Regions from separate parts of the Janthinobacterium sp. LS2A genome, predicted to be linked through region 2. Evidence: predicted binding sites of a transcription regulator. Region 2 holds the regulator's gene; each other region holds the start of a gene.

Region 1 (7,879 bases), on a different contig from region 2:
GCTGCCCCTGCTGCGCGCGCGCTTTCGCGTCTTTGCCGTCACCAGCCAGCCGGCGCGCTGCGCGCAGTTGCGGGAAGCCGGCGCCGTGCCCATCGTGGCTAACCTCGACGACCGGGCCAGCCTGAAACGGCTGGCGGGACTGGCGACGATGATCGTGCACCTGGCGCCGCCCCTGTCGTCGGGCTTGCTGGACCGGCGCACGCGCAATCTGGCCGCCATTTTACCCGAGCATGCACGCATGGTGTATGTGAGCACCAGCGGCGTGTATGGCGATTGCGCTGGCGCCTGGGTCGATGAAACGCGCACGACGGCGCCGGCGAATGCGCGCGCGAAGCGGCGCGTGGACGCCGAACAGGTATTGCGCGGCTGGGGCGCGCGACGCGGCGCCAAGGTGGCCATCCTGCGCGTGCCCGGCATCTATGCGGACGACCGCTTGCCTTTGAAACGCTTGCGCGAAGGCACGCCGGCCCTGGCCGCGGATGACGATGTGTACACCAACCATATCCATGCCGACGACCTGGCGCGCATCATCGAACGGGCCTTGTGGCGCGGCAAGCCGGGACGTGTGTATCACGCCAGCGATGACAGCGAACTCAAAATGGCCGAGTATTTCGATGCCGTGGCCGACACGTTCGGCCTGCCGCGCCCGCCGCGCCTGCCTCGTGCCGAGCTGCGGCAAGTGGTCACGCCGATGCTGCTGTCGTTCATGTCCGAATCGCGCCGATTGCACAATACGCGCATCAAGCGCGAGCTGGGCGTGCGCCTGCGCTACGCGCGCGTGGCCGATGCCTTGCGGGCGCTGTCCGCCGATGGCGCCGGCATCGGGTAAAATGGCCGGTTATCTGCGCACTTTGCTGGGCCGGCGCGCAGCGCGCCGTTCCCGCGCTGCGCCACTCACTTAAGGAATACAGCATGAGCACCCTCACTTACGAAGAATACCTGGACGAGGTCACCACCGTCCTGACGGAACTGTACGACCTCGACGACGAAGCCGCCATCAAGCTGGTCGTGGCGGCGCAGGACGCCGAATTTTTCGTCCCGCACGATGCGCATGAAGAAATGCGTACCGTCGAGCAAGCCAAGAAAGATGCGGTCACCCTGTTCGAGCGCAAGCAGAACCGCCAGCAAACGCAGGAAAAACAGCAACAGCGCGTGCGCCAGCAAAAGAAATAAGACGGAAGCAGGCCGTGGGGCAGTACGGGTTCCGGCGCAACACCGGGGTCGTGCCATTTGATGCACCGCAAACGCGTCATGGCGCGCTGGCGATATGGTGAGCAATGTCGTCACGCGTCTGGGCTCTTGTGACGGGCTCTGCATCTACAACCAGCGTGACGTTGTTTTCCGTCAGCAGGAGCGAGTCATGCGAGCAACGAGTCACCCCAGCAAGGAGCAAGTGCGCGCCTATATGCGGCGGCGCGAACATGCGCTGCAGCCACCACCACCGCCCGATGAAATTCGCCGGCAACTGGCCTGGTGCCGCGCGGACGATTCCCCATGCACTTGCCCACTTGCCACCCCGGCCGGCGTGGCCGTGCAAGGCTGGCATTTATCTACGGAAATGGCCCGCCTGGGCACCCTCATGGCCATAGCCTGGCTCATGCATAGCGGTGTTGCTCATCGTAAAAATTGATGACGTGCAGCAAATTTTTCCGATTTGAGTTATCCTCTAGCACATTCCAAGTGCGTCAATTCTCTTCAATTATCACAATTTTGCTCTAAGTTACGCAAAAATCAACAATAGCGTGTATTATATTGTTTGTGGCGTAAAAGCCGCATAAGTGATGGCGCTTTTTAGTGTGTTTACCCTGAATTAGTGCGGAAGAGACATTCTGTCTTTTATTGCCCTAATACAACAAGTACGGATTTTTGATCATGTCTCTCAAACAAATTACCTCTTTGCCTACCTACAACCCGAATCGCGTCCTCGATGCGATCATCGACAAGCTGCAACTGAAAAACGATGCCGCCTTGTCGCGAGCTCTGGAAGTGGCGCCACCTGTTATCAGCAAGATTCGTCACAACACCTTGCCGATCGGCGCCACGATCCTCATCCGTATGCATGAAATCAGCGATTTCAGCATTCGTGAACTGCGCGAGTTGATGGCTGCCTAAGAGCGCCTGACAGACGGCAAACTGAGAGGTGCCGTCTGGGTAAGTCAGGCTTGCCGCGTGCGGTAGCCACATCTGTTTTCCGCTTTTCTATTGCGGATCGCGGTTCAATACCGGACGATCGACATAGAAGCGCCCCATTTCCAGGCCAGTCGAGGACGATTTGACCACCGCTGCGGTAAGTGAGGCAGGCGCGCTGGAAAATGCGGTGCTGGCAGCCCCGGTCGCGCGGCCCGAATACGCCGTCGCCTGCACCGCCGCACTGGAAAACGCCGTTTGCACAGCCCGGCCCGAGTAGGCCGTTGCCTGTACCGCCGCACTGGAAAATGCTGTTTGGACAGCCCGTCCCGAATACGCAGCCTGCACAGCCCGTCCCGAATACGCCGCCTGTACGGCGCGACCCGAATACGCCGTCTCCGCGCGAATATAATCTTCTCCGAACGTTTGCTCATACAGCTGCTTCATGCGCTCGCCCACGCGATGGTGCGCCGCTTCGTCGTCTTCGCCGCGCAAGCCGATGTAGGGGAAGTGATGGAGGAAGTAACCGAATACCTGTTCGCAGTCGGCCGCATATTTCAGGGTGTCGAGGATGTGGTAGTGCCAGAAGGTATCAACGTCCATCAGCGGCGCCGTTTCTTCTTCTGGAAACTGTTTCATCAGGATCAGAAAGCGGCGGTATTCGAATTCCACCGCATTTGCTTTTTCCAGGCTCCATCCCTCGCCTGACTCCCGGTGCATCAGCTTGACCTTGATCGCGTCCAAATTCAAATCGGCAATTGCCTTGAAACTGTCGTTCGTATCCATGAATGTCCTTTTGTAAAGAGCGTTGTGGGAAATACGGTGAAACAAGGGAAAGCGGCGGGTGCGTACTCCTGGCAAGTAGTCGAGGAATGCCTGGCCCATGGCGGGCGGGCGCTGAGTTGTTCCACATTAATATTGCATCTAATTACGAAATATGCAAGCTGAGCTTGCTTCATGCGGGCGCGCGCCGGTCAGTTGCTGACCCGGCTTTCTTCCTGGTAGGGAAAGGCGGTGGCATCCGCGCCCAGCGGTACGCTGACGTGCACGCTCATGCCGGCGCCGGGGCTGCTTTCGATGTAAAAAGTGCCGCCCAGCAATTTTATGCGCTCCTCGATGCCCACGAGGCCAAACGAGCCCAGCTTGTTGCGCCCGTCGATGGCGGCGCCCACGCCGTTGTCGCAGATGCTCATCGACACCGTATCGCGGCACTTTTCCAGCTTGACTTGCACGCGGCTGGCATGGGCATGCTGTGAAATGTTGCTGAGCGACTCTTGCAGGATGCGGAACAGGGCCGTCGCGCACTGGTCGCTGAGGCAAATGTCGTCATGGCTTTCGCTCACTTCGCAGACGATGCCCGTGCGCTGGCGAAATTGCGCCACCTGCCATTCGACGGCCGCATTCACGCCCAGGTCCAGTACGGTAGGGCGCAAGTCGTTGATGATCTGCCGCACGCTCTTGATGGTGGCGTCGATCTGTTCCAGGGTCGAGCGGGCGCGGGCATTCAGGCGCGGGTGGCGGCGATGCGTGCGCGAGGCCAGCATGTCGGCGTCGATGCGCAGCACCAGCAGGTTCTGTCCCAGGTCGTCATGGATTTCGCGAGCGATGCGCTTGCGCTCTTCTTCCTTGATCTGGTCGGCGTGGGCCGCCAGGCGGCGCAGTTTCTGATGCGACAGCTGCAGACGGATCTGGCTGGCGCGCAATTCCTCCGTCATGCCGTTCGCCATCTGGATGGCACGCCTGCGCGACGACGCCAGGGTGTGGAACAGCATGTACAGCAGCATGGTGCTGGCAAAGCCTATCAGCAGGGCCAGCCATGGCAAAAAGGCGTCGAAGCGCGTATACAGGTCGCTCTTGCGCACGCTGAACAGCGCTTGCCACACGCGGCTATTGTGCTCGATCAGCATCGTGCTGCTCAGGTAGCGGCCGGAATTGCCGGGCAGCCACCATGGCGCATGCATGCCCGCCGTCGTGCTGTCGAAGATGGGGCGCATGTCGTGCGGTAAGTCTAGCGGTGCGCGCGCCTGCGGGCCGATATCGAACAGAGTCAGGCGAACGTTGCGTACCGGCATGTCCGCCAGCGCGCTGCGCATCATCGTCACCAGGTCGTAGCCGATGCCGACGGAACCCTGGTACGCCGCGCGCCGCTGCTCCACCGTATCGACCTGCATGCCAAAACGGTACACGGGCAGGCGCATGGCCATGCCCGTCAATTGGGGACGGCCTTGCATCGGCACGGGCACGCCGGAATTGCTGATGTTGCCGGAATCGCGCGACTGCACCAGCATTTCGGCGATCAGGGGGCGCGAGGCGATGTCATAGCCATATTTTTCAGGGGCGCTGGCAATCGGTTCGATATACACCAGCACGGAATAGTGCGCGCGCGGGGCGGGTGGATGGATGGCAAACGCCGGATAGCCGTCGCGCCCGGGCGGATAGTCGCGCTGCATGGCCGCTTCGAAAGCGGCACGCTGCGTCTCGTCCAGTTCCTGGCTGTAATTGAGGTTCATCACCCCCGGATAGTTCTGTTGCAGGGCGATGTTTGCCACGTAGCGGTGGAATTGCTCACGGCTCACGTGTTCGTTGGCGTGGAACAGGCTGGCCGTGCCGCGCAGCAGGTTGGCATACGACTTGACGCGCGATTCGATGTTTTTCTGGGTATTGCGGGCCAGATTGTTGAATAGCTCGCTGGCATCGTTTTCGATCGACAGCGAGGCGGCCATATAGAACAGCAGGCCCACCATCGTCGACATCACGAAGCCGAGCAGCCACTGCGGCCTTTTTTCAGCAGATAAGGGGTGTTCGCCGGCAGTAGAAGACATCGCCATCCGCATCAGGAAGAGGAATCGGGTGCCGCCTGGGCGACGGAGGCTAGGCTGCGTTGTACAAGCACTATTAAAATTGCAAATTGCTCAATAGCTGCCTAATATACAAAATTATCGTTATTATAGTCAATAAGCAATATTTCTCGTTGAAACGAAAAAAACCGCCGCAGCGGTTTTTTTTTCGTGTGCCGTCAGCCCTTATTTGGCGGGCTGCCAGCTGTCTTTCAGGGTGACGATGCGGTTGAAGACGGGCTTGCCAGGCTGGCTGTCGACACGGTCGGCCGCAAAATAACCGTGGCGCTCAAACTGGAAGCGCTCTTCCGGCTGGGCCAATTCCGCACCCGGTTCCAGCCACGCTTGCACCACTTCCTTGGCCAGCGGATTCAGGGCCAGCTTGAAGTCCTTGCCGCCCGCGTCCGGCTGCGGGTCCGTAAACAGGCGGTCGTACAGGCGCACTTCCGCAGGAATGGCCGTCGGTGCGCTGACCCAGTGCATATTGCCCTTGACCTTGTAATTGGCGCTGCCTTCCGTGCCCGACTTGCTGTCCGGGAAGTAGGTGCAATGCACGGCGATGACCTTGCCGTTGTCATCCTTGTCGTAGCCCGTGCACTCGATCACGTAGCCGTAGCGCAAACGCACGCGGCTGCCCGGCTTGTCGTCGATCGGTGGATACAGACGGAAATAGCCCTTGTTCGGCACTTCCATGAAGTCGTCTTCCTCGATCCACAGCTCGCGCGAGATGGGGAAGGTGCGCAAGCCGCGCTCGGGGAAGTGCGGGTGCACGGGCGCCGTGCATTCCACGCTTTCGCCTTCGGGGAAATTGTCGATGATCAGTTTCAAAGGACGCAGCACGGCTACCGAGCGCGGCGCTTTCGGGTCCAGGTCTTCGCGCAAACAGCCTTCGAGCACGCTGTAGTCGATCCAGCCGTCCGATTTCGTCACGCCCGTGCGTTCGCACATCAGCTGGATCGCTTCCGGCGTGTAGCCGCGGCGGCGCATGCCCACGAGGGTCGGCATGCGCGGGTCGTCCCAGCCATCGACGATGTTTTCTTCCACCAGCTGGCGCAGCTTGCGCTTGCTGGTGACGATGTAGGTCAGGTTCAGGCGCGAGAATTCGTACTGGTGCGGCACTGGTTGCTGGAAGAAGCCGCCGGCCGACAGGGTTTCCAGCAGCCAGTCGTAGAATGGGCGGTGGTCCTGGAATTCCAAGGTGCAGATCGAATGCGTGATGTTTTCCAGCGCGTCCGAGATCGGGTGCGTGTAGTCGTACATCGGATAGATGCACCAGGCGTCGCCCGTGCGGTGGTGGTGCGCATGGCGGATGCGGTAGATGGCCGGGTCGCGCAAGTTCATGTTCGGCGAACTCATGGCATCTTCGCTCATCTTCGCGCGCAGGATGTGCTCGCCATCCTTGAACTGGCCCGCCTTCATGGCGCGGAACAGGGCCAGCGATTCGTCGCGCGGACGGTCGCGGAACGGCGAATTCTTGCCGGCCTGGCCGAAATTGCCGCGGTTGGCGGCCATATCTTCGGCGCTCTGGCTGTCGACGTAGGCAAAGCCGGCCGTGATCAGGTATTCGGCCATCGCGTACAGCTGGTCGAAATAGTCGCTCGCGTAGTGCAGGTGGCTCTGGCCATCGGCATGCTTCGGTTCCCAGTCAAAGCCCAGCCATTTCACGCTGTCCATGATGGTGTCGACGTATTCCTGCTCTTCCTTGGCCGGATTGGTGTCGTCGAAGCGCAGGTTGCACTGGCCGGCGTAATCGCGCGCCAGGCCGAAATTGACGCAGATCGACTTGGCGTGGCCCACGTGCAGGTAGCCGTTCGGCTCCGGCGGGAAACGCGTGATCACCTGGGGCAGGCCGGGACGCACGTGGGCGCCGGCAGCCAGGTCGGCTTCGATGATGTTACGCAAGAAATTGGGCGCCAGCGCTGGCGCGGCGGTATTCGGTTTATCGTTGCTCATTGATCAATGCGGAAGAGTGACAGTAAAGAGCATTTTACCGTACCGCAAGCGCTTTATAAGCACGTATTTGGCCCCATATCCGAGCATGCAAGCGACGCCGACGCCGTTCTATAGGATAATTCGCCTTTAATTAGTAGAAAAACGTGACCCCGGAGCCTTTTATGGAAAATTTATATAACGTCCTCGGTGTCGCGCCCAATGCCAGCGACGATGAAATCAAGAAGGTTTACCGTTCGCTGGCCATGCGCTTCCACCCCGACCGCAACCAGGCCCCCGGCGCCGAGGCGCGCTTCAAGAGCGTCACCAAGGCCTATGAAATCCTGGCCGACCCGGCCAAGCGCGCCGAATACGACCAGAGCGTGAACCACCGTATCATCATCGACCCGGAAGCGGAAGCGTATGCCCTGTGGTGCGGCGTGTTTCGTTTACATGGCACAGTATTACCTGCCGACTAAACCGCTGCGGCCCGCTTCAGCCGGCCCGAATTACTTGAAAACAACAACAACGGCGCTTTTATCAGCGCCGCGCATTACATTGGAAAGCACAGCATGAGAAGAGTACACCCTGAATTCGCGTACCAGTCGCGCGAGCTGGAAGGCCAGATCGAAGGCATCCTCGGCGACCCGCCGAACCGCAAGAACTACAAGAGCATGGTCGATGCATTGGTCGGCGAATACGCGAGCGGCGGCGGCATCGAAGACGTGAACATGCTGGCCTTCGCGCTGGTCGACCACATCACCTTCAGCGACCCGAAAGGCTTGCTGGCCGAAAGCGAAGACTACGAGTTCGGCGACCCGGCCCGCGTGTTTTCCATGGCCGCCTGCGCCGCGCCGGAAGCGGCGAAGATGTACGCCGCCATCGAAGAGAGCTTCCCCGACCTGGCGCGCCAGGCCATCATCACGGCTTTCCTGCACAAGAATCCGCGCCTGTGGGACGACGACGACCAGTCGCTCGACCAGCTG
Region 2 (7,879 bases):
CAGATACGCCAGCGCGCCATGCGCCCGCGCGTCTTGATCTACACTTCCATCCTGGCCCTGATCATCATCGCCGTATGTACGTCGCTGGCCCTGCGCACGCCCCTGAAAATGGACGTGATCCGCGACCGCGGTTCGATGGGACGCGAAGTGGAAGACGGCATGATCGAAAACGTCTACCGCCTGCAGATCATGAACACGTCCGAGCAAAGCCAGCATTTTAAAATCAGCGCTTCCGGCTTGCCGGGCCTGACCTTGCTGACGCGCGAAGAAGTGACCTTGCAGCCGACGGAAACGCTGGGCTGGCCGATCCGCCTGCGCGTGCCGCACGGCGTGGGCGAGAAGGGGTCGAACAAGATTGCGATCGAATTGCAATCGCTGGACAACCCGTCGCTGCATGTGCGTGAAAGCGCGGTCTTCATCGTGCCGCGGTGATGCAGGAAGGCCGGTCCCCGCACGGGGGCTGGCCGTTTACAGAGGAGAAATACCATGTCCGACAGTCTGAAACTGCAGCCTCCCGTTGCACCGTGGTACAAGCATCGCTGGCCATGGCTGCTGATGATCGGTCCCGGCCTGTCCGTGGTCGTCGGCAGCTTCATGGGCTATATCGCCTTTACGCAGCCCGACGCGCTGGTGGTGGGCGATTATTACAAGCAGGGCAAGGCGATCAACCAGGATTTGAAGCGCGACACGATCGCCAGCGACCTGGCCATGGATACGAGCCTGGCGTACGACGTGGCGCAAGCGCGCCTGAGCGGTTCCGTGCACAGCTTCGGCAAGGCCTACCAGGGACCGCTGCAGCTGCACCTGGCGCATGCGACCCTGCCGGAAAAAGATATCAAGCTGCTGGTGCAGCCCGATGCGGCCGGCAATTTCTCGGTCGCGCTGCCGATGCTCGAGCGCAGCCGCTGGCAGGTGCTGGTGGAAAACGACAAGCGCGAGTGGCGCCTGTCCGGCATCTGGACCTGGCCCGTGCAGCGCAGCATCGCGCTGCATGCGGACGAAGAGTTATAAGCCTTACTTGCAGACGTCCGTGCCTGCCGTAATGGCTTTCAGCTTGGCTGGTTGCAGGATCTCGATCTCGCGGTTCGAGACGCGCAGCCAGCCTTCCTTCTTGAATTTCGACAATAAACGGCTGACGCTCTCGATGGTCAGGCCCAGGTAGTTGCCGATTTCCTCGCGCGACATGCGCAGCTGGAATTTGCTGCTCGAATAGCCGCGCGCTTCGTAGCGCGACGCCAGGTTGACGATGAAGGCGGCAAAACGCTGCGTCGCCTGCATATTGCCCAGCAACAGCATCACGCTTTGCTCGCGCGTGATTTCCTGGCTCATCATGCGGTGGAAATGACGCAGCAGGGTCGGCATATTGCCCAACAATTGTTCCAGGCTGGAAAACGGGATTTCACACACTTCGCTGTCTTCGAGCGCCACCGCATTACAGTGGTGGCGGTCGGCGCTGATGGCGTCCATGCCCAGCAGTTCGCCGGCCATCTGGAAACCCGTCACCTGCTCTTCGCCGCCCGGATTGATCTGGTACGTCTTGAAGTGTCCCAGGCGGATCGCGTACAGGTTCTGGAACGAGTCGCCGATGCGGAACAGCGAGGCGCCGCGCACGATCTTGCGGCGGCGGCCGATGATCTGGTCCAACCTGTCCATGTCGCCCATATCGAGGCCCATCGGCAGGCACAATTGATGCATGCTGCAGGTCGAGCATCGCGCACGCAACGCTTCCACGGTCACTGTGGGCAAGGTTGGAGTGAGTAGCGCTTCAGTCATGTCGGTACCTTTTAGAAAATGCAACAACAAGTTTACTGCATACAGGGTTGCCGTGTGCCAATTTCACCGCAATTTCGGCGAATAAACGACGTTCCGACTTTAATTATATGGCAACATCGTCAAAAGCCCATGCGGGGAGGGCCATTTGCGCGGCGCCGCTTGCCAACTTGATGTATTGATAGGAAAATTCCTAACAGCATTATCTGCCGCCTGTGCCGCCCGGTACTGAAAAGGAAATCATGAAGCCTCTCGGCATCAAAGCAAAAGTCGCGCTGGCCACCAGCCTGACCTCGATCGCCATGATCGCGCTGGTCACCATGATCCAGGTGCAGCACATGCGCGACGACTTCACCCGAGTACTGCTGAGCCAGCAGTCATCCCTGATCAGCCGCACCGCTGCCGAGCTCGACGACAAGCTGGGCATGCTGCTGCAGATCGTCACCCTGACGGCCAGGCAGCAGCCGCCGGAACTGATGGCCCAGCCGGCCCAATTGCGCGAATACTATTCGCGCCGCTCGATGCTGGTGCTGTTCGACGACGTGCTGGTGCTCGATGCACATGGCGCCGTCGTGGCCGACATGCCGGAAGTGGCGGGGCGCGCCGGCATCAACGTTGCCGAGCGCGAGTATTTCCAGACCGTGCTGCGCACGCGCCAGCCCATGATCACCGAGCCGATGCTCGGCAAGTCGAGCGGCATGCCCATCGTGCAGATGGTCGCGCCCGTGCTGGCCGCCGATGGCCAGGTGGCCGGCGTGGTGATCGGCGTGCTGCGCCTGTACAAGGACAACCTGCTGGGACGCCTGCGCTCGGAAAAGATCGGCAAGAGCGGCTATTACTTCATCCTCACGCGCGGCGCCGTGCCGCGCTACGTGCTGCATCCCGATACCAGCCGCTTGCTGCAGCCGCGCCAGCCGAACGCCAACCTGACGACGACCCAGCTGCTGAAGGAAGATGGCGAAGGCAGCATGGTCAGCACGAACAGCCGCGGCATCACGGCCGTCAACAGCTTCAAGCGTTTGAAATCGGTGAACTGGCTGCTGGCTACCTCGCTGCCCGTCGCGGACGCCTTCGAACCGTTCGATGGCGTGCTGTACCGGCTGGTGCTGTGGAGCATCCTCGCTTCGCTGCTAGCCGCATTTGTTCTGGGCTGGGTCACCGTGCGCCTGCTGTCGCCGCTGGTGCGCCTACGCGACACCCTGCTGGCCCTGCGTACCAGCGGCAGCCGTTTCACCCCCGTGCCGGTGCAGCAGCGCGACGAGATCGGCGAACTGACGGAGGCGTTCAACGGCCTGATGAGCGAGCGCGACCGCCTGCAGCAGGAACTCGAATCGCGCGCGGCCGAACTGGAGCAGGAACGCGACCGGGCCGAGGCCGCCAACCGCGCGAAGAGCGATTTCGTGGCCAACATGAGCCATGAAATCCGCACGCCCCTCAATGCCGTGCTGGGCATGGTGTATTTGCTGGGCAATACCAAGCTCGATACGGAACAGCGCAAGTATCTGACCATGGTGCGCGTGGCGGGCCAGTCGCTGCTGGGCATCCTCAACGACGTGCTCGATTATTCGAAGATCGAGGCGCGCCGCATGGAACTGTCGCCCGTCGAATTCGACCTCGACGAAGTCATGAATACCCTGGCCACGACGATGACGATGAATGCGGGCGAAAAGGAACTGGAACTGGCCATCGCCGTCGAGCCCGACGTGCCGCGGCGCCTCGTGGGCGACGCCCAGCGCCTGCAGCAAATCCTCGTCAACCTGGCCGGCAACGCCATCAAGTTCACGGAGAACGGCGAAGTGGTGGTGGCCGTCAGCCTGGCCGAGAGCAGGAGCGAGAGCGGCCGCGCCTGGCTGCGCTTCGAAGTGCGCGACACGGGCATCGGCATGACGGAACTGCAGCAACAGCAGCTGTTTGCCGCGTTTTCGCAGGGCGACCAGAGCATCACGCGCCGCTTCGGCGGCACGGGCCTGGGCCTGGCCATCAGCAAGCAGCTGATCCACATGATGGGCGGCGACATCGCCGTCGCCAGCAGCGAAGGCAAGGGCAGCCGCTTCTGGTTCAGCGTGCCGTTCGAGATGCTGGCGCAGCCGGCCGAAACGCGGCGCACGCCGGCCCTGGGCCAGCTGCGCCTGCTGGTGGCCGACGATAACCGCACCACGCGCGAACTGATCGTCAAGCTGATCGAGGCATGGGGCTGGCTGGCCGACGAAGTCGATTCCGGCTTTGCCGCCATCGAACTGTACCGCGAGCGCCTGGCGCAGCAGCAACCGTACGACGTGGTGCTGGCCGACTGGCACATGCCCGTCATGGACGGCCTGGCCACGGCCAAGGCCATCCGCCAGGCGGCCAGCGGCCAGCGCCAGCCCATCGTGGTGATGGTCAACGCCTTCGCCCGCAACCACCTCGAGGAAATCTCCAGCGCGGCCGAGGCCGACGTCGTGCTGATGAAGCCGATCACGGGATCGAGCCTGTTCGATGCCCTGCATCAGGCCCTGATCACGAAGAACGACGGCGGCGAGCAGCGCATCCTGCACCAGCCGCTGGGCACGGAACTGGCCGGCGTGCATTTCCTGCTGGTGGAAGACAATCATTTGAACCAGGCCGTGGCGCGCGGCATCCTCGAACACATGGGCGCCACCCTCGACGTGGTGGGCGACGGCTTGCAAGCCGTGGAACGGCTGCGCACGGAAGCGCTGCGCTACGACATCGTGCTGATGGACATGCAGATGCCCGTCATGGACGGTTTCAGCGCCACCCACATCATCCGCACGGAACTGCGCCTGAGCCTGCCCGTGATCGCCATGACGGCCGGCGTGCTGGCGTCCGAGCGCGAGCGCTGCATGACGGCCGGCATCAGCGACTTCATCGCCAAGCCCGTCGTGGTGGAAGAGATGATGGAAGTCATCCTGCGCCACCTGCCCAAACGCCCGCAAGTGCAGACGGCCGAGCCCGTACGCGTCGCCGATGAAGAGGTGTTTTCCATGGCGCCGCTGATGCGCGTGATGGGACGCGACGCGAAGGGGCGCGGCGTGCTGCGGCGCATGGTCGAAGACGCGCTGAACAAGGGCATGACGCCCGTGCGCGACGCGGAAACGGCATTGCAGGCGGGCCGCCACAGCGACGTGGCGCGCATCCTGCACAGCGTGCGCGGCTCCGTGGGCACCCTGGGCACGAAACGCCTGATCCGCGCCGCGTTCGCCACCGAGGAAGCCATCGACGCGGGTCGCCTGGATGAAGTCCCAAGCCTGCTGGCGCGCACGGCGCAGGAGCTGGAACTGGCGCTGGCGGCGGCGGCGGATTGGTTGTCGCGGTTGAAGGATTAAAAGGGTAGGTCGGATTAGCGCTACGCGCGTAATCCGACAGGACGCGCCAACAATGTTGTCGGATTACGCTGCGCTAATCCGACCTACGCACTTATGCCGGTACACCGAGAATCACGCTCGACGCCTTGAACATCGCCGTCACGCTGCCGCCGATGGCGATCCCCAGGTCGGTGCAGCTCTGGTTGGTGATGATGGCGGCGATCGTGCCGCCGCGCGGCAAGTCCAGCACCACTTCCGTGTTGACGGCACCTGTCTGCACGCGCGTGACCGTGCCGGCCAGCTGGTTGCGGGCGGAAAAGCGTGCGCCTTCGCTGTCGGCCACGAGGATGATGGACGAAGCCTTGATCAGCGCAAACGCTTCCGCGCCCGGCACCAGGCCCAGGCTTGCGCTGCTGCCCTGCGTGACGATGGCAACGATGTGCTGGCCGCCCGGCAATTCCAGGGTGACTTCATCGTTGACGGCGCCCGGTTTCAGTTCAGCCACCTTGCCCAGGAATTGATTGCGTGCCGTGGTTTTCATGGCCATTCTCCGTATGAGTAAAAGATCGTCGGCGATGCCTTCGGCCTGGCTGCCCAGCTGGCGCAGGTAGCGGGCATGTTCGCGCTCGATGATGCGGAAATTGTCGACCAGTTGGCGTCCCCGTTGCGTGAGCCGCGTGCCGCCGCCGCCCTTGCCGCCCGTCAGGCGCTCGACCAGCGGCTCGCCGGCCAGGTTGTTCATCGCGTCGATGGCGTCCCAGGCCGCCTTGTAGCTCATCTTTACCAACTTGGCCGCCTGCGTGATGGAACCGCATTCGGCGATGGCGCCCAGCAATTCCACCCTGCCGGCGCCGCCCAGGTTTTCCCCGCCCACCGTCATCCATAGCGAGCCTTGCAAGCCGATTTTATCCAATGCGTTCACCCAATGCCATGTGGTCTTCCCTGTTATCGATCTGTCCGTCGCGCAAGTACAGCACGTGCTCGCCCAGGATGCGCGCATCTTCCGGATCGTGCGTGATCAGGATCATGGGCACGTCCAGACGCTGTTGCCACTGGCTCAGTTCCAGCCGCATTTTGACACGCAGGGCCGGATCGAGGGCGGCGAACGGCTCGTCGAGCAGCAGCGCGGACGGCTCGGCCACGAGCGCCCTCGCCAGCGCCACCCGTTGGCGCTGGCCTCCGGACAACTCGTCGGGGAACTGGTGCGCCAGTTCCTGCAAGTGGAAGGCGTCGAGCCAATGCTCGACCTTCTGTAATTTTTCGCGCGCGCGCGGATTGAACCAGCCGCGGCTCAGGCCAAAGCCCACGTTCTGGCGCACCGTCAGGTGCGGGAACAGCGCGTAATCCTGGAACAGGTAGGCGACATTGCGCTGCTGCGGCGGCAAATTGATGCCGGCGGCCGAGTCGAACAAGGTGCGCCCGTTCAGGCGGATATGGCCTTCGTTCGGCGTGAAGAGTCCGGCAATGGCTTTCAGGGTCATGCTCTTGCCGGCGCCGGACGGGCCATACATGGCGATGCGCTGGCTGCCGGACGTACATTGCACCTGCAGGTCGAAGCGGCGTTTGCCGGAGCGCAAGGTGGCGCGGATGTCGAGGTCGAGTTGCATGGGCGTCATCCTCAGCGTCCTTTGTGCGCGACGCGCCCGGGCGCCAGGCGGCCAGCCGACAGCAGCACCACGATGCAGACCACCGAGATGATCACGACCAGCGTATTGGCCACGTCGTCCTGGCCCGCCTGCACGGCTTCATACACGGCCACCGACAGGGTCTGTGTCTTGCCGGGAATGCTGCCGGCCACCATCAGGGTGGCGCCAAACTCGCCCAGCGCGCGCACGAATCCCAGCAGCACGCCGGCGAGGATGCCGCGCCAGGCCAGCGGTAACGTGACGCGAAAGAAAATCGCCATTTCCGAAATGCCCAGCACGCGGGCCGCCTGCTCGAGCTGGCCGTCGACGGCCTCGAAGGCGGCGCGCGCGGGCTTGAAGACGAGAGGGAAAGCGACCACGGTGGAAGCGATCACGGCACCCTGCCACGTAAAGATGAGGTTGATGCCGAAGTTGTCCTGCAGCCAGATACCCAGGGTGCCGCGCCGGCCCAGCAGCACCAGCAGGTAGTAGCCGAGCACGGTGGGCGGCATCACCATCGGCAGGGTCAACAGGGCGTCGAGCAATTCGCGCCCGGGAAAACGCGTGCGCGCCAGCAGATAGCCCGTGCCGATGCCGAGCAACAAGTTGAGCGCCGTGGCCCACGCCGCCACTTTGAGCGACAGGGCCAGCGCGGTCCAGGCGATATCCATGCGCGTTCGTTTGCTTTATGGCTTTTTAAAGCCGTACTTGGCCAGGATGGCTTGCGCCGGCGTCGTCTGCAAATAGCTGACGAAGCGCTTCGCTTCGGCGGCATTGCCGCTGCCCTTGATGGTGGCGATCGGATACAGCACGGGCGCGTCCAGCGGCACCTCCAGCACCACGTTCACCTTGTCTTTCATGATGGCCGCGTCGGTGGCGTAGACAAAGCCCGCATCGACTTCGCCGCGCGCCACGTAGTCGAGCGACTGGCGCACGTTCTGCGTGCCGATGGCTTTCGGTTGCACGGCGTCCCACAGCTTCGCCTTCTTCAGCGCGCCTTCGGAATAGCGGCCGACGGGCACGCTGGCTGGATTGGCGATGGCCACGCGGGTCACGCCCTTGTGCGTCAGGTCAGCCAGGCTCTTGATGCCCAGCTTGCTATCGTGCGGCACGATCAGCACCAGGCTGTTGCCGACGAAGTCCATGCGCTCGGCCGGCAAGACGAAGCCCTGCTTTTGCGCC
Region 3 (7,879 bases), on a different contig from region 2:
TTGCCTTCATAGAATTCCCCCTTGATGCCCAGCTCGGCATTGTCGCCTGTTTCCGGCGGCAAAAACTTGTCGTTGCGGTCCTTGCTCGATTGCGGGTTGAACAGCTGCGTGAAGCTGGCATAGGCCGAATATTGTTTGTTGATGTCGAACACGGCGCCCACATAGGGCGTCACTTCATTGCGCGTCTCGGAAAAGTCGCTATTGTCCGTGTGCAGGCCCCGTGTATCGTAGTTGCGCGTATCCGTGCGGTAAGTGCTCGTGCGCGCGCCGATGATGACGTGCAGTGGATCGGCCAGGCTCAAACGCGTGGCGACATAGCCGCCCGCGAGGCGCGTAATGGTTTCCGAGTGCGAACCGTCCGGATGGAAGACGGGGCGGGGAATGTTGCCCGTCCAGCTGCGGTAATCGGGAACGAAGGCCGGGTAATCGATGTCCGCCTCGCCACCGAGCGAACGGGCGCGCTGGTTGCCGCCGTTCCAGCCGACGATGGCCGTGTGCTTGCGTCCCAGCAAGGTGAACGGGCCGCTGGCGTACAGGTCGAAGTTGTCGTTGGTGGTCTTGCCCGGACCATAGGCGCCCGTCCACAGGAGCATGCCTGCGCCCGTGGTCGGGTCTGGATGGCCGCCACCCGCATAGGCGACGGTGGTGCGGTTCGTGCTTTCCGTGCGCGCGTAGCCCAGATGCATATTCCAGTTGCCGGGCAGACGCTGGTCCAGCGACGTGAACAGCGTGTGCTGCTTGTTGGCCCAGGTGCTCCATGGCGTCGTGAAACTGGTGTTGCGCGGCAAGTTCGCCAGGCTGCCATCCGCATTCCAGTAAGGCACGGCACCCCAGGTGGCGCCCGTGGGCTTGTTGTCCTGGAAGTCGACGCCGGCCGTCAGCAAGGTGCCGGGGCGCAAGTCCGCCTCGACGATGACCATGCCGACCGTCTTGTGTTCGTGATACATGTCCAGGTAGGAATCGCGTTTTTGCCAGGCCAGGGCCGTGCGCGCCCGCACGCTGCCCTCCGCGTTCAGCGGCGTGGACAGGTCGGCTTCGAAGCGCTGGTCGTCCCAGCGGCCCATGATGAGGCCGGCGCTGACCTGGAATTCCTTCGTGGGCCGCTTGCGTATCATGTTGATGGTGGCCGACGGATCGCCCGTGCCGCCCATCAAGCCGGTGGCGCCGCGCACGACTTCGATACGGTCATACAGGATCGTGTCTTGCAGCGGCGCATTGCCGCCGCGCGCCATGCCGTCGATCTGGAGATTGTTGATGCCGAAGCCGCGCGCATAAAACCGCGTGCGCTCCGTGTCGTTCTGGCCCACCTGGATGCCCGTCGTCTGCGCCAGCGCCTGGTCCAGCCGCACGGCGCCCAGGTCGTCGAGCAACTGGCGCGTGATGACGCTGACCGATTGCGGCGTTTCGCGCAAAGTCAGCTCCATGCGCGTGGCGCTGCGCGCTTCGCCGGCCGTGTACGACTGCGTGCCTTCCGTCGTCGCCGTCGACTGGCCCAGCACGGTGACGGCCGGCATGGTGACGTCGGCCGCGTCGGCGGCCTGTGCGGGCAAAACCACGCCGGCGGCAAGGCTCAGCAAGCTGATGTGTAACAGACGGGGGAGGCGGCGCAAGGCGGGCTGGCGCGAAGAAGAGGAGACTGTCGTTGATTGCATCATTTTCCTGGAATATTTTTAGTCGTGAGTGTTCCTATCTCGTCTGGCGAGGTGCGCAGTAGCTGGGGGGATGGCGTGACGCTGGCCCGTGGTCTGGCTTGGATAGCAGTTCCACCGCAAGGCCCGGCGCTGACGGGCAGTGGAAAGGAAGGGCGCGCGATTCCCTTCAATTTCGTGAATAGGAATCATTATCAATATAGGTGGTATTTGCCAAATAATCAAGCGTGCGCACCAAAACTGTGCAGAAGCCCATGGCGGCGTAAGGTCTGGCCTTCTGCGATAATGCAGGCGCTGACAAATATTTTCCTCATTGAAAGAAATGCATGCGTACATGGATCGCTTGTGCCGGATGGTTGTGTGTCGTGTCGCTGGGCCAGGCCCAGGAACTCGCGCCGCCGCCGGCAGTTCCCGCGCCGCTGCAGAGCGCCAGCGTGCCGCCCGCCACCGATACCATGCCAGCACCTCTTGCGCCGGTCACGCCCGCCGCGCCAGCGGAAGAGGCGCTGCCACCGCAAACTGTGACGATCACGGCCAGCAGCGACGCCAAGGCGCCGCGCGTGCGCTTCACGGCTTACCGCGAAAGTTATCTGACGGCCAGGAAAGTGTGGCAAGTGTCGAGCGGCAGCGTGGTCATGGCCCTGCGCCTGATTCCTGCCAAGCTGAGCGCCACCATCGACGACGTGCGCGTAGCCTTGCAAGGCAATGGCGCGCCCATGCCGATCAAGGTGTCGGACGGCGGCGTGTTTGTCGTGCCGCTCAACGATGACATCGCCGCGCAAGATGGCACTTTCCTGGTGAACAAGGGCAGGGGAGAACTGACGGCGAATATCGTGCTTCAGCCCGCCGTGGCGCGCGATGCGTGGAACGTCACGCGTGTGGGGCAAGTCTTGCGCGACGCCCGGCGCGCCGTGCGGGCCATCACGCCGTGGTACAAGCGGCCGTTCGCCAGCGACGTGCAATCGCTGGCCTTTTGCGCGGCCGAGCGGGGCAGTGCCTTGCAGTTGATGGATGGCGAGCAATTGATCGCCACCTTGCCCATGAACGAGCAGGCCGTCAACGACATCAACCAGCCCGTGTTTTGCAAGATTTTCGATGGCGAAGACAAATACCCGGGACACTACCGCGTGGTCATGCCCGAGCAGGCGACGGTGCTGCTGCTGTAGAGGCTAGTTGGGCTGGCGCTGCACCAGTTCCAGCGCCGCCGCCAGGGCCAGGTCCATGGTGGCCTGGTGGAAGATCAGCCATTGCGGCAACAGCGACAGCGCATGGCGTCCCTGTTCCAGGTCGCCTTCATCGACGGCGGCCCATGCATGGTGCAAGCCGCTGAGCACGCGCGCATGCTGTTCGCGGTGGTTGGCCAGCGAGGGAAAGGCGATTTGTTCCATCAAATCCTCTTCCTCGCGGAAATCGCGTTCGACGGCCGCAATCAGTTCGCGAAACGCCACGCTGAAATGCTGGTCGCCCAATTGCTGCAGCCGCGCCAGCTCCTGAAACAGCGCCTCATGCGCCTCGTCGATGACGGGAACACCCAGCGCCATCTCATCCTTCCAATGCGATTTACCCATGCCGATGCTCCCGGTTAAGTCCGTCGCGGTGCGAAGCGGACTGTTCCAGTGTGGGCGCAGCGAAGAGGGAAATCCATGACCTGGATCAAAAGTATGGTGAAGAGGGGGCGAGGAAAACAAAGCAAAAACAAATGGATGTAGGAACCAATTTCCCCTCCGTAATAAAGCGGTTTCAGCGATGCGCCGCGTTACCGAGCGCCGCTGAAAAACGCCGCTGGCAAGGCGCCGTGCCGAAGGCAGTACGAATGTACGACGAGGCACGGCAACGCGGTCAGCGGTGTTTTCTCAGCCACGCGTCTTATTGCCGAGGCCAATGGCTCCACATGGCATGCGCATCGACATTGGGCACCTGCAACTGCTGCCCGGCGGATAGCTGCATCGTATCCCTCAGCACGAGGGGCGCAAGCATCAGGGCCGACAGGGCAAGGCAGGCCAGCACTTTGAGCGTCAACATGGTCGTCTCCCGGTGTCCCGGCGGCGGCGCGGGGATGCGGCGCCTGCCGGTCACTTCCATATGTACTACCATGCTTGCAGTTTAGTTCACCTGGTCGTAACTTCAACTTATTGCTGTGATGCACTGCACCAGTTCGCCTGCTGCCAGGGGCCTATTTGGCCTTGCGGCTGCGCCGTGGCTTGCCTGTGGGCGGCAGGAAGGAATCGAACCACACTTGCGTCAACTGCCGCGTATTTTTCGCCGCCTCGCGCTTGACGGCGGCCGTGGCGTGGCCGCGCGCCGTGTTGGCGATGCGGTTGGCGGCGCTCAGGTACATGCTCATCCAGGGATTTTTCATGGCTAGCCTCGCAGGCAGTGGGTGGGAATGCCTCCACTCTAGTCCGATGGCTGGTGCTGACTGTGCGCCTGCCCACATAGCCGGGCCGTGCTGGCGATGGGCTGAGGCAGATCAATACACGTCGCGGCGGTAGCGTCCGGCCGCCAGCAGGGCGTCGAGGCCCTCCTGGCCCAGCACTTCTTGCAGTACAGCATCGATTCCTGCCGCCATGCCTTGCAGGCTGCCGCATACGTAGACGATGGCGCCTTGCGCCAGCCACTCGCGCAGTTCATTCGCGTTGGCGCGCAGGCGGTCTTGCACGTATTCCCGGGTTTCGCCATCGCGCGAAAAGACCTTGTCCAGGCGCGCCAGGTGGCCAGCGTCTAGCCAGCCTTGCAACTCTTCGCCGCAGACGCTGTCAAAAGCTTGCTGGCGCTCGCCGAACAGCAGCCAGTTGCGGGCCAGCCCCGTCCGCTGGCGCGCGCGCAGGTGGGCACGCAGGCCGGCCAGGCCGGAACCGTTGCCGATATAAATACAGGGCACGTCGACCAGGGCGGGCGCGAAGGCGGGGTTGGTTTGCAGGCGCAGGCGGATGGGGCTGCCCAGCGGGGCGAAGCGCGTGAGCCAGCCGGAACAGACGCCAAATCCCTGGTTGTCCTTGCCCGCATGGCGTTCCTGGCGCACCAGCAACTGCAGTTCACCATCGGATGGCAGCGAAGCGAGCGAATAGCTGCGGGGCGCGTGGTGAGCATTATCGGCATCGCCATCGCTGCCATCCGCGTTGCAGGCGATGATTTCGGCCAGCGCGCCCGCTTCCCAGGTGGCGCCGGCCGGGCCCGTCAAGGTGATTTCATGCAATTCGCCGCCCAGGCTGCCAGGGTTGAGCAGCACGCGGCGCGCCAGGCGCCACTCGGCATACGACGCTTCTTCCTGCACGCCGATGGCATCGATGGCGCTGCCGCTGCAGCGTGCCAGCGCTTTGGACCAGCCGACCAGGGCAGCGGGGTCGTGCTTGTCCACTTCGATCAGCGGGAACAAGGGCGTGGCGCCCAGCGCTTGCAATTGCTGCGCCAGCGCATGGCCGAAGCCGCAGAAGGCGCTGTAATGGCGGTCCCCCAGCGCCAACATGCCGAATTCCAGACCCGCCAGCGGCGTGCCCGATGTTGCGTGCAGCAGGCGCGCGAAGCGGCGCGTGCCGTCCGGCGCCTCGCCTTCGCCAAAGGTGCTGGCGACGATCAGGGCCCGCTCGTACTGGCGCAATTGGGCGGGATCGAACCGGTCCAGCGACTGCACGTCGACGGCCACGCCCGCCTGCTGCAGGGCGCGCGCGCTTTCCAGGGCCAGGCGCTCGGCCTGTCCCGACTGGCTGGCATAGGCGACGAGGGTGGGCAAGCCGGTATTTTGCTTGTCCGCTGCGCCGGCGCCCAGCATGGCGCGCTGCGCCTGGACAGCTCGCTTTGCCTTGCGGCGGCCCAGGTACAGCATCCAGCCCGTGATGGCGAACAAGGGCAGGCCCAGGCTGGCCAAGGTAACGATGATGCGGCCCGGCAAGCCGAAATACGTGCCCATGTGCAGCGGATAAATAATGTTGACGAGGCGTGCACCGAGCGCTTGCTGGCTGTACGGCTCGTTTTCCGTGATGCTGCCGTCGGCCGGCAGGATGCTCATGCGGCTGCGCGCCCGTTCGTGCGGCGCATCGCTCGCCAGCCACGTGAATTGCACGGCTTCGCCGGCGCGCGTGGGCAGGCGCACGCTGGCCAGGGTCCAGCCGGCGGCGTGCTGCTGGAAGCTGGTCCAGGCCAGGCTGATGTCGGCGGCGGGCGCCTTCTCCTTGCCGCCGCCTTTTTTCGCGGGTGCCTGTGCCATCCTTGGCGGCTTGCCGGCCCAGGCGTCGATATTGTCGCGCACCACGTCATAGCTCCAGTAAATGCCCGTCAAGGTCAGCGCCACGTAGACGATCAGGCACCAAGTGCCGGCCACGGCGTGCAGATTCCACAAAAAGGAGCGGCCCTTCAGGGCGGGATCGAAGGTCAGCCACGTGCGCCAGTCCAGCGGACGGCGGGGCCAGCGCAGATACAGGCCGGACAGGGCTAACCCCAGCAGGCACAGGGCCAGCGCACCCGCCACTTGCCGGCCCGGATCGCGCGGCAGCAGCAGCCAGCGGTGCAGCGATTCCGTCCACTCGAAAAATTCCGCCCCCGCCAGCGCAGGCTGGGTCGCGCCCGTGTACGGATGCACATAGATGGACTCGCCGCGCCGCTGGCCGTTCTTCGGCGCGAAGAACAACCGTGGCGCCGTGCCCGCTTGCGCATACATGGTGATCGACGCCACGCGCTGGCCGTGTTCGGCTGCGGCAATGCTACTTAACTGGGCCGGCGTCAGCGGGGCGTGGGTTTCCACGGACACATGGCGCACGCCGGGGTTCATGACATCGAGTAATTCCTCCTTGAAGGCCAGGGTGGCGCCGCTCAGGCCAATGATCACCAGCACCGTGCCGGCAGTGATGCCGATAAACCAGTGCAATTGAAACCATATCTGCTTCCAGGTCCAGTGCCAGCGCCGTTGTTGCGGGGCGGCGCTTGGCTGGCGCACTGCGGGCACGGCGTCGGTGCTGGCGCGCAACTGGGGGAGGGAGGAAGTGGTCATGGCGGCTTTCGATAGCGCCGTCATGCAGGACGTCAGGCATGGCGGGAAGAAGGAAGGCTGATATTTTAACGCAAACGAGAATCATTCGCAAATGATGGCAGCCTGTGTTCACGGGGCAGGGGCCATCCTCGTTTGCCTGATTGGTCGTCATAGGCGCTACAATAGGGATACTGTTCACTAGTTCCCATTGCTGCCATGACCACTTCCACACCGAATCTCGTCGTCACCCCGTCCGCCCACCCCTTGTCCGACGCCGAGCGCGCCGCACGCATGGTCAATCCCGCCTTTGGCCGCATCTTCACCGACCACATGGTGGTGATTCCTTACCGTGACGGCAAGTGGCAGCAGGGCGAACTGAAGGCTTACGGCCCGCTGATGCTGGACCCGTCCGCCTCGTCCCTGCACTACGGCCAGGCCATCTTCGAAGGCTACAAGGCGTTTGCCCAGCCGGACGGCAGCATCAAGACTTTCCGCCCAGAACAAAACGCCGAGCGATTCAACCGCAGCGCCGCGCGCCTGGCCATGCCGGCCATTCCTGTCGAGCTGTTCCTGGAAGCGGGCGACGCGCTCATTTCGCAAGACCGCAACTGGGTGCCGAAGAACACGGGCGAGAGCCTGTACATGCGTCCGCTGATGATCGCTACCGATCCTTACCTGGGCGTGCGTCCATCGGAAGAATACCTGTTCGTACTGTTCGCCTCGCCAGCCGGCGCCTACTTCCCGAAAGGCGTGAAACCCGTCACCGTATGGATCAGCGAAGACTTCGTGCGCGCCGCGCCGGGCGGCACCGGTGAAGCCAAGTGCGCGGGCAACTACGCAGCCAGCCTGATGGCCCAGTCGCAAGCGCAAGAGAAGGGCTGCGACCAGGTCGTGTGGCTGGACGCCGTGCACCGGGAATTCATCGAAGAAATGGGCGGCATGAATTTGTTCTTCGTCTACAAGGATGGCGAAAAGATCACCGTCGTGACGCCGGAACTGACGGGCACCTTGCTGCCAGGCATCACCCGCCGCAGCCTGCTGGAAATGGCGAAAGACCTCGGCTATGCGACGGAAGAGCGTAAATTGTCCGTCCAGCAATGGCGCGACGACATCGCCTCGGGTCGCATGACTGAAGTGTTCGCCTGCGGCACGGCCGCCGTCATCACGCCCGTGGGCGTGGCCAAGGCCAATGGCTTTGAAATGACCATCAACAACAATGAAAACGGTGCCGTTACCCTGGCACTGCGCGAAGCGTTGCTGGGTCTGC

Evidence for each region. Region 2 encodes FNR, which switches genes on or off when oxygen is low (the NO sensors DNR and NnrR bind a similar motif). Its sites were predicted from a motif close to TTGATNNNNATCAA; they were not measured.
Region 1: V3C40_RS11695 (glycine-rich domain-containing protein) is a predicted target of FNR. The motif match lies at 3,030-3,043, and genes of this name have one in related genera.
Region 3: V3C40_RS14615 (bacteriohemerythrin) is a predicted target of FNR. The motif match lies at 3,293-3,306, and genes of this name have one in related genera.

The regions. Positions count from the first base shown of each region.
Region 1 covers NZ_JAZHPB010000003.1:314,586-322,464, reverse strand. The annotation lists gene V3C40_RS11715 (SDR family oxidoreductase) at 1-829, shown strand, start outside; gene V3C40_RS11710 (hypothetical protein) at 913-1,173, shown strand; gene V3C40_RS11705 (hypothetical protein) at 1,361-1,630, shown strand; gene V3C40_RS11700 (hypothetical protein) at 1,873-2,112, shown strand; gene V3C40_RS11695 (glycine-rich domain-containing protein) at 2,200-2,913, opposite strand; gene V3C40_RS11690 (CHASE domain-containing protein) at 3,102-4,949, opposite strand; gene V3C40_RS11685 (glutamine--tRNA ligase/YqeY domain fusion protein) at 5,151-6,917, opposite strand; gene V3C40_RS11680 (DnaJ domain-containing protein) at 7,079-7,372, shown strand; gene V3C40_RS11675 (hypothetical protein) at 7,466-7,879, shown strand, end outside.
Region 2 covers NZ_JAZHPB010000006.1:65,973-73,851, forward strand. The annotation lists gene ccoG (cytochrome c oxidase accessory protein CcoG) at 1-432, shown strand, start outside; gene V3C40_RS17815 (FixH family protein) at 487-1,011, shown strand; gene fnr (fumarate/nitrate reduction transcriptional regulator Fnr) at 1,015-1,773, opposite strand; gene V3C40_RS17825 (response regulator) at 2,013-5,093, shown strand; gene V3C40_RS17830 (TOBE domain-containing protein) at 5,185-5,952, opposite strand; gene V3C40_RS17835 (sulfate/molybdate ABC transporter ATP-binding protein) at 5,978-6,679, opposite strand; gene modB (molybdate ABC transporter permease subunit) at 6,691-7,368, opposite strand; gene modA (molybdate ABC transporter substrate-binding protein) at 7,384-7,879, opposite strand, start outside.
Region 3 covers NZ_JAZHPB010000004.1:394,027-401,905, forward strand. The annotation lists gene V3C40_RS14605 (TonB-dependent siderophore receptor) at 1-1,652, opposite strand, end outside; gene V3C40_RS14610 (hypothetical protein) at 1,976-2,815, shown strand; gene V3C40_RS14615 (bacteriohemerythrin) at 2,819-3,217, opposite strand; gene V3C40_RS14620 (hypothetical protein) at 3,516-3,671, opposite strand; gene V3C40_RS14625 (hypothetical protein) at 3,823-4,008, opposite strand; gene V3C40_RS14630 (sulfite reductase flavoprotein subunit alpha) at 4,120-6,633, opposite strand; gene V3C40_RS14635 (branched-chain amino acid aminotransferase) at 6,829-7,879, shown strand, end outside.